2 regions of the Roseomonas cutis genome follow, and region 1 is predicted to be linked to the other one. Evidence: riboswitches for the same ligand, from Rfam matches in the RefSeq annotation. Region 1 holds a riboswitch; the other holds the start of a gene.

Region 1 (4,580 bases):
TCCTGGCGGAGTGGGGGTACGGGGGCGAGGTGGAGCCTTGCCCCCGGGCCACGGGCGCACCCCACGCCATCGCGCCGTCCGTATGAGTTCGGGGCTGGGCTGTCATCGCGCTGCGGCGAGAGGCCAGAAGAAGGCGATCAGCGGCACCCCCGCCGCCAGCACCAGGAGCGAGAGCGGCAGGCCGAGCCGGGCGTAGTCACCGAAGCGGTAGCCGCCGGGCCCCATCACCAGGGTGTTGCACTGGTGGCCGATGGGGGTGAGGAAATCGCTCGCCGCTCCCAGCGCCACGGCCATCAGGAAGGGGTCGGGGTTCAGCCCCAGCTTGCTGGCGAGGCTGGCCGCGATCGGGCCCATCACCAGCACAGTGGCGGCATTGTTGAGGAAGGGCGTGACTGCCATCGCCGCCAGCATGGTCGCGCCCAGCGCCACCATCCCCGGCAGCCCGCCCAGCACGGCGTCGAGCCAGCCGGCCAGCAGCTCCGTCCCGCCCGTCCGCTCGATGGCTCCCGAGACGGGGATCAGCGCGGCCAGCAGCACGACCACGGGCCAGTCCACCGCCTCGTAGGCCTCGCGCGTCGTCATCACCCGCAGCAGCAGCAGCGCCACCACCGCGCCGAAGAAGGCGACCGCCACCGGCAGGGCGCCGGCCGCCACCAGCGCCATGGCGCCGGCCAGCACGCCGAGCGGAATCCAGGAGCGCCGCCCGCGCCCCAGCGCCATGTCGCGCTCGGCCAGGGGCAGGACCCGGATCTCGCCCAGGTTTTCCGGCATGGTCGCGGCCAGACCGCGCAGCAGCACCACGTCGCCCGTCCGCAGGCGCAGGCGCGACAGGGCCTCGCGGATGTGCTGCGTCCCACGCCGGCTGACCGCCAGGAGGGAGACGCCGTGCCGGCTGCGCAGCGAGAGGGCGGAGGGGCTGCGGCCGACCAGCGGGCTCTCCGCCGTGACCACGCCCTCGATCACCTGCATGTCGTCCTGCTCCGTGTCAGGGTCCTCGCGGCGGACGGTGTCCTCGCCGAGCCGCAGCCCCGCCTGGGAGACCAGTCGCTCCAGCTCGGCCGGCTCGCCGCGCAGCAGCAGGGTCTCGCCGGCGCGCAGCACCCGGTCGGGCGTGGGCGGACCGGATTCCCCGGGTGGCCGCCCCCCGTCCGGCTTCCCGGGCGCCGCGTCGCCGGGCGGGAGGATGGCGGAGACGCGCACCTCCCCCTCCGCCATCGCCTCCAGCTCGGCCACGGTCCTGCCGGCCGCCTCGCTGCCCTCCGGCAGCCCCGCCTCGACGGTGTAGTGGCCGATGGTGAAGGCCGCCTCCATCGAGGCCCCGCCGCGCCGGCCGCCGGGCAGCAGCCGCCAGCCCACCGCGAGGAAGAGCAGCGCGACGGCGCAGATGCCCAGCCCCACGGGGGTGTAGTCGAACATGCGGAAGGGCTCGCCCGTCATCTGCTCGCGCACGCGCGACATGATGATGTTGGGCGCGGTGCCGACCAGCGTGACCACGCCGCCTGTCATCGCCGCGAAGGACATCGGCATCAGCAGCGCCCCCGGCGAGGTGCCGGTGCGACGCGCGATCTGCATCGCCACCGGCATCAGGATGGCCAGCGCGCCGACGTTCTTGGTGACCATGGCCAGCAGCATGGTGGCGCCGGCCAGCACCGGCACCTGCATCGCCACCGTGGTCAGGCGCGGCGCGACGGGGCGCAGCATCACCTCCACCGCCCCGGAGCGCGCGACGGCATGGCTGACCACCAGCGCCGCGGCGACGATCACCACCACGTCGTCGGAGAAGCCGGAGAAGGCCTTCTCCGCCGGCACCAACCCCAGCAGCAGCCCGGCGAGCAGGGCCGCAAGGGCGACGAGGTCGTAGGGCAGGCGCCCCCAGACGAACAGGCCGATGGTCGCGGCCATCAGCCCGAAGGCCAGCCCCTGGTCGAGTGTCATGCATCCCCGGTTCAGCCGCGCCCCCCCCGGGGCCGGCGCGGCGGCGTCTCAACCGGCGCGGCGGCCCCCGGTTGCGGCCCGCCGCCGTTGCGCCCGGCGGTGTGGCCGGCGCGTCGCGCCCGGATGGGACCGGCGCGGCGTGCCGTGGACAGCGCCCCGGCCGGCGTGCAAGTTGGGCGCCCCGCTGATCCCGCGCGGGAGAGTGGGGCGTGCCCCCCGCCGAAGGCGCAACCGGCCCCCGGAAACGCTCAGGCCGATGGACCGCGCGGGGGAGGGGCCTCTGGAAAGACCGCGCCGCCCGGACCGGGCGGCGGGGGCACCGACGGAGTAAGGCGGCCCTGCCACGGCGGCGCCGCCGAATCTCTCAGGTCACAGGACAGAGGGGGGCCACGTTCCGGTCGCCGCGATTCCCGCGGCGCGAAGGAGGATGCGTGGCCGACACCGAGACCCTGCTCGATACCCCGCTCGCCGCCTGGCACCAAGCCCAGGGCGCGCGGATGGTGCCCTTCGCCGGCTACCGCATGCCCGTGCAGTACCCATCCGGCATCATCGCCGAGCACGCCGCCTGCCGCACCGGCGCCGCGCTGTTCGACGTCTCCCACATGGGCCAGGCGGAGCTGCTGGGCGAGGCCGGGGCGGCGGTGCTGGAGACCCTGACCCCCGCCGAGGTGCAGGGGCTGAAGCCCGGCCGCCAGCGCTACGGCGTGCTGATGACGGAAGCGGGCGGCATCCTGGACGATTTCATGGTGGCGCGGCTGGGGCCGGAGCGGCTGTTCCTGGTGCTGAACGCCTCGCGCAAGCATCTGGACGAGGCGGCCATCGCCGCGATCCTGCCGGCCGCCGTGACGCTGCGCCCGCTGCGCGACCGCGCGCTGCTGGCGGTGCAGGGGCCGGGGGCGGAGGCGGCGCTGGCCACCCTGGCGCCGGAGGTGGCGACGCTGCCCTTCATGGGCGTGGCGGAGGTCACCCTCGCCGGCCACCCCGCCCTGGTCAGCCGCTCCGGCTATACCGGCGAGGACGGCTACGAGATCGGCCTGCCGGCCGAGGGAGCGGTGCCGCTTGCCGACGCGCTGCTGGCGGCGGGCGTCGTGCCGGCCGGGCTGGGGGCGCGGGATTCGCTGCGGCTGGAGGCGGGGCTCTGCCTCTACGGCAACGACCTGGACGAGACGACCAGCCCGGTCGAGGCGAACCTCGTCTGGACCATCGGCAAGCGCCGCCGCATGGACTGGGACTTCCGCGGCGCCGGGCGCGTGCGGGCGGAGCTGGACCACGGCCCCGCCCGGCTGCGCGTCGGTCTCGCCGTGGAGGGGCGGCAGCCCGCGCGCGCCCATACCCCGATCGTGATCGGCGGCGAGACGGTGGGCGAGGTGACCTCGGGCAGCTTCGGCCCCACCCTGGGGGCCCCCGTCGCCATGGGCTACGTCCGCCGCGCCGCCGCCCGCGACGGCACCGCCGTCGAACTGCCGGTGCGCGGCAAGCCGATCGCCGCCCGGATCGCCCCCATGCCCTTCGTCCCGCACCGCTACCGCCGCGGCACGGCGGCCGCCTGAACCGCGCCCCGAGATTCCCGGAGAGACCCGCATGTCCGATATCCGCTACACCACCAGCCACGAATGGGTCCGCGCCGAGGGCGGGGAGTTCCTCGTCGGCATCAGCAACCATGCCCAGGAGGCGCTGGGCGACGTCGTCTTCGTCGACCTGCCGGAGGTCGGCCGCGAGGTCGAGGCCGGCGACACGGTGGCGGTGGTGGAGAGCGTGAAGGCCGCCTCCGACATCTACGCGCCCATCTCCGGCACGGTGACGGCGGTGAACGAGGCGGTCTCCGGCGATCCCGGGCTGATCAACCGCGAGCCGGAGGCGGAAGGCTGGTTCTTCCGCATCAAGCCCTCCGATGCGTCGCAGATCGACGCGCTGCTGGATGCGGCGGGCTATGCCGCGTTCGTGGAGTCCGAGGGCGCATGAACGCGCTGGAACGCCTCGCCGCCCTGGAGGATCGCGGCGCCTTCGCCCGCCGGCATATCGGCCCGTCCGAGGCGGAGATCGCGCGCATGCTGGCGGTCGTCGGCGTGCCGGACCTCGACACGCTGGCCGCGCGCACCGTGCCGGCCGACATCCTCGCGGCCGCCGGCACGCACAGCCTGGACGCGCTGCCGCCGCCGGTGGGCGAGGCGGAGGCGATGGCCGAGCTGGCGGGCCTGGCCGCGCGCAACCGGCCGCTGAAGTCGCTGATCGGCATGGGCTACAACGGCACCGTCGTGCCGCCGGTGATCCAGCGCAACGTGCTGGAGAATCCCGGCTGGTACACGGCCTACACGCCCTACCAGGCGGAGATCGCGCAGGGGCGGCTGGAGGCGCTGGTCAACTTCCAGACCATGGTCGCCGACCTCACCGGCCTGCCCATCGCCAATGCCTCCCTGCTCGACGAGGGGACGGCGGTGGCGGAGGCGATGGCGCTCGCCCTCTCGGCGGTGAAGGGGCCGCGCGCCACCAACCGCCGCGTGATCCTGGCCAGCGCCGAGCTGCACCCGCAGACCATCGCCGTGCTCCAGACCCGCGCCGCGCCGCTGGACGTGGAGGTGCGCGTCTACAAGGCCGCCGACATGGCCGAGGCCGCCGCGGCGGATGCGGCGGTGGCGACGGTGCTC
Region 2 (4,580 bases), 2.1 Mb from region 1:
GGGCAGCCGCGTGGTGCTGCCGGCGACCGGGGTGCTGATGAACAACGGGGTGATGTGGTTCGACCCTGCCCCGGGCAGCCCCAACGCCATCCGTCCCGGCGCGCGGCCGCTCTGCAACATGTGCCCCGTTACCGTCTCGGCGAAGGATGGCGCGGGACCGATCCTGGCGGCGGGCGCCTCCGGCGGGCGTCGCATCCTGGCGAGCGTCTACCAGATGCTGGCCTATACGCTGGATTTCGGCCTGTCGCCGGAAGACGCGGCGGCGCAGCCGCGCATCGACGTCTCCGGGTCGGAAGGTGCCACCGCCGACCGCCGGCTGGACGCGGCGACACGCGAGGGGCTGGCGGCGGATGGGACCCTTGTGGAGGTGGAGCATGCCGTGCTGCCGGTGAACTTCGCCTGCCCGAACCTGGTCCGGCGCGTGGGCGAGGATGCCATCGGGATCAGCGACGTGATGTCGCCCTGGTCAGCCGCCGTCGCCGCGCGCTGACGGTGCTGGCATCAGCGCGTGCGGCTTCCGTCATGTCCGCGCGCGTTCCACCGAGCGGTTCGCTGGCCGACGGATGCTGCGCTCGACCGATCCAGCGTGACGGACGATGGGCTGCGACGCCGCCAGGGAGGAAAGGCCCTGCCCCCCTTCCGGCGGCGCCGCTGCCTTCATGGCAGGCTGGCGGAGAGTGTCACGCGCCTCAGTTGGGCTTCACCCGGTCGACGGCACGGTCGACGGCACGGCCGGCGCTCTCCACGGGCCCGCTGGGCGGGTCGACGGTGTCGCGCACCCGTTCGCCGAAGGTACGGTCGCTCCCCGTGCAGGCGGCCAGGCCACCCATCACCAGGAGGGCTGCCAGCAGGGACTTGATGACGCGTATGTCTGGGCCTTTCGGGTCCGTTGTCTGCGCGTAACCCGGCATGCCGGGACGGGTTGCAGGCATCGCGGGCGCGACATGCAGCCCTGGCATTCGTCTGTGACCGGATTGCACTAAACCCCGGCATTCGGCATGACAACACGGCGGTTACAGCCCGGAACGGGCTGGCCTGCCCGCGAGATTTGCGTTGACGCCACCGGGGGAGGAGCGCAAAAGCCCGGCATCCGCTGAACAACGCGGGAGAGTGTCGACCGGTTCATCGGACCGGTTGGCCGCCGACGGAGCAACCCCCCAGGAAACTCTCAGGCACCCGGAACCGCGTTGCGAGGATGATCTGGAGAGAGGCGCCGCGTGGCGTCCACCGAAGGGGTCCCCTTGGCGTCCGCCCGGATGCCGTGGGGGGTAAGCTCTCAGGTGCAGGGACAGATGGGGGCAGGGAGGCCGGGAGCGCCTCCGCTGCGAGCCCTCATGTCCTGGAGCGTGCCATGAGCACCGTCGCCGTCATCGGATCCGGCATCACCGGCGTCACCACCGCGCATGCGCTGCTGCAGCGTGGCCACGACGTGGTCGTCCTCGACCGCCATCGCTATGCCGCGATGGAGACCTCCTTCGCCAATGGCGGCCAGCTCTCCGCCTGCAACGCCGAGGTCTGGAACAGCACCGCTACCATCCTCAAGGGGATGAAGTGGATGCTGAAGGCGGATGCGCCCCTGCTGCTGAACCCGAAGCCCTCCGCGCACAAGTATTCCTGGCTGGGCGAGTTCGTCTCCCACATCCGGAACTATCGCGCCAACACCATCGCCACGACGAAGCTGGCGATCGAGGCGCGCAAGTACCTCTTCTCCATCGCCGAGGAGGAGGGCTTCGGCTTCGACGTCGAGCATCGCGGCATCCTGCACGTCTACCGCGACAAGGCGGGCTTCGACGCCGCCGCGCGGGTGAACGGCCTGCTGACCGAAGGCGGGCTGGACCGCCGCGCGGTGACGCCGGAGGAGATGCGCGCCATCGAGCCGACGTTGCACGGCAGCTGGTACGGCGGCTTCTTCACGCCGTCCGATTCCACCGGCGACATCCACAAGTACACGCGCGGCCTGGCCGATGCCTGCCTGCGCCGCGGCGCGCGCTTCCTGTTCGGGGCCGACGTCACCGGCATCAGCCACGCCGAAGGCGGCATCACCATCGCCTGGAAGCCGGCCGGCCAAGCCGCCGCCGTGGCCGAGACGCTGCGCGCCGATGCCGTGGTGATCTGCGCCGGCGTCGCCAGCCGCCGCTTCGCCGCAATGCTGGGCGACCGCATCAACGTCTATCCGGTGAAGGGCTACTCCATCACCGTGCACCTGGACGACGCCCGCAGCCAGGCGGCGGCGCCGCATGTCAGCCTGCTGGACGACGCGACCAAGATCGTCACCAGCCGGCTCGGCCGTGACCGCTTCCGCGTCGCCGGCACGGCGGAGTTCAACGGCGAGAACCGCGACATCCGCATGGACCGCATCCGCCCGCTGGTGAAGTGGACGGAGGAACTGTTCCCGGAGGTCAGCACCGCGCGCTGCGTGCCCTGGGCCGGGCTGCGGCCGATGACGCCGAACCTGATGCCCCGCATCGGTGCCGGCAGCCGGCCGGGCGTGTTCTACAACACCGGCCACGGCCACCTGGGCTGGACCCTCTCCGCCGCCACGGCGCAAATGGTGGCCGACGCCATCCCCGGCGGCGACGCCCGGCCCATGGCCGCCCCAGTGGTCCCGTTCGCCCGCGCCGCCTGACGCGGGAGCGCACGGGGGGCTGCTGTCCTGGCCCGTGGCGCTGTGGTGTTCGGGCGTCGGACCGGGAGGGGACGCCGTCCCCTCCCAGACCCTCCCCTGCCGGGGCCACAAGCGGGCCCCGGTCCCCGCTGGGAGTTGGTTCTGTGCGGTGGGCGTCAGCCTGCGGGCTGAACCCTGACGGAACACGGACAGGCGGGACTCCGAGAAAGCTTCAGAGAGCGTCCGCGATTGCGGCGGCCGGTCCCGCCGAGGAGCCCAGCTCCTCGGCGCCGTGACCCCGTCGCAGTCATCTGCGCGGCAGCGCTGATCGGGTCCAGGGCCCGCAGGGTCCTGGCGGAGTGGGGGTACGGGGGCGAGGCAGCGCCTTGCCCCCGGGCCACGGGCGCCCGTCCGGCAGCGGCCGGCCCACATCACGCCGCGCGCCGCAGCCCGCGAGCTGAGAGGCCACCATCCCGGCTGGATCCGCGGAACGGCGGGCTACGACGGCAGTCCGGCGAGCATCGTTGCGACCAGTGCCGCCGCGACGGCCAGCAGTGCGATCCCAGCCATGGTCCATTCGCGCAGCCGGGCCTCCAGCCGCACCAGCGGCCCGGCGCCCCGGGCGGCGAAGCCCCAGGCTTGCAGGCCCAGCAGGACCACGTCGCCTTCCGGCACGGCGGGCAGCCGGTCGCTCCGGCGGCGCAGCCCGGCGAAGAGCACGGCGCCCAGCAGCACGGGCCAGGCGGAATCCCACAGCGCCGGCAAGGCCAGCGCCTCGGCCACCGGGCCGGGGTAGAACCACCAGGGCACCAGCAGGGCGCTGGCCAGCATCAGGGCCCATGGGGCGAGCATCCCGGCGGGCGGCGGAGCGGAGGGTGCGGGGGCGCGCATGACCTCCGCCAGCAGGCGCATGAGGTGCAGCATCAGCAGCGCCGTGCCCGCGGCGGAGAGGGTGGCGAGGACGCCCACCGGCCCGTAGCCGAGCGCCGGCTTCACCGCGAGCTTGGCCAGCGCGCCACCGGTCAGCGGCAGCCCGGCCATGCCCAGGGCCACCACCGCCACCGGCAGCAGGACGGGCCAGGGGTGCCGCCCGGCCCAGGCGGCGGCGATCTCGACCGAGAGGAACAGCGCCCCCTTCGCCAGCAGGTGGTGCAGGCCGTAATAGGCGGCGAGGAAGGCGGTGCCCGGGGCCGCCGCCTGCATCCCCGTCCCGAGCACGGCGATGGCCACGCCCATCTGGCTGACGGTGGAATAGGCCAGCACCGTCTTGGGGTTCCGTTGCGTCACGCCCAGGGCGACGCCGTAGAAGGCGGTCAGCAGCCCCGCCGCGGCCAGGGCCTGTCCCCAGGCGTCCGCCCAGCCGGCGGCCCCGCCGGCGCCGTCCAGCGGCAGGAAGCGGATCAGCCCGATGATGCCCGCCTTGACGATGGCGCCGCTCAGCACCGCCGAGGCGGGCATCGGCGCCGCCGGATGCGCCACCGGCAGCCAGACATGCAGCGGCACCAGGCCGGCCTTCAGCCCGAAGCCCGCCACCAGCAGCCCGAGGGTCAGCCCCCGGACCGGCGAGCCCGGCAGGGTGGCAACGAGCCCGCCGATCGCCAGGCTGCCGTCCGGCGCGGCGGCGGCCAGCAGCACGAAGCCGCCCAGCAGCGCGATCTCCCCCAGCACGGCCAGGACCAGGTAGATCGCCGCGGCGCGGTAGGCCCGGGGCGTCGCGTCATGCGCCACCAGCCCATAGGCGGCGAGGCTGACGAAGGCGAAGGCGAGGTAGAAGGTGATCAGGTCGCCGGCGACGAAGACGCCCAGGTTGCCGAGCAGGGTCAGCAGCCACCACACGGCGAAGGGCCCGTTGCGTGCCTGGCCGCGGAGATAGGCGGCGGCATAGGCGCCCGCCGCGCTCCAGAGCAGGGCCGCGCCGCCCAGCAGCAGCGCGCCGGGCCGGTCCAGGGCGAGGTGCATGCCCGCCCGGGCGGGC

Evidence for each region. Region 1 has a riboswitch for glycine ahead of gcvT (glycine cleavage system aminomethyltransferase GcvT). Riboswitches for the same ligand answer to the same signal wherever they lie in the genome.
Region 2: another riboswitch for glycine. It lies ahead of LPC08_RS21615 (D-amino acid dehydrogenase); the one in region 1 lies ahead of gcvT (glycine cleavage system aminomethyltransferase GcvT).

Annotation. Positions count from the first base shown of each region.
Region 1 is NZ_CP087719.1:2,689,803-2,694,382, reverse strand. It holds gene LPC08_RS12385 (SLC13 family permease) at 103-1,935, opposite strand; glycine riboswitch at 2,121-2,209, shown strand; glycine riboswitch at 2,213-2,318, shown strand; gene gcvT (glycine cleavage system aminomethyltransferase GcvT) at 2,367-3,485, shown strand; gene gcvH (glycine cleavage system protein GcvH) at 3,517-3,897, shown strand; gene gcvP (aminomethyl-transferring glycine dehydrogenase) at 3,894-4,580, shown strand, end outside.
Region 2 is NZ_CP087719.1:4,744,787-4,749,366, reverse strand. It holds gene LPC08_RS21625 (gamma-glutamyltransferase) at 1-490, shown strand, start outside; gene LPC08_RS21620 (hypothetical protein) at 690-830, opposite strand; glycine riboswitch at 1,094-1,195, shown strand; glycine riboswitch at 1,199-1,294, shown strand; gene LPC08_RS21615 (D-amino acid dehydrogenase) at 1,352-2,626, shown strand; gene LPC08_RS21610 (complex I subunit 5 family protein) at 3,104-4,580, opposite strand, start outside.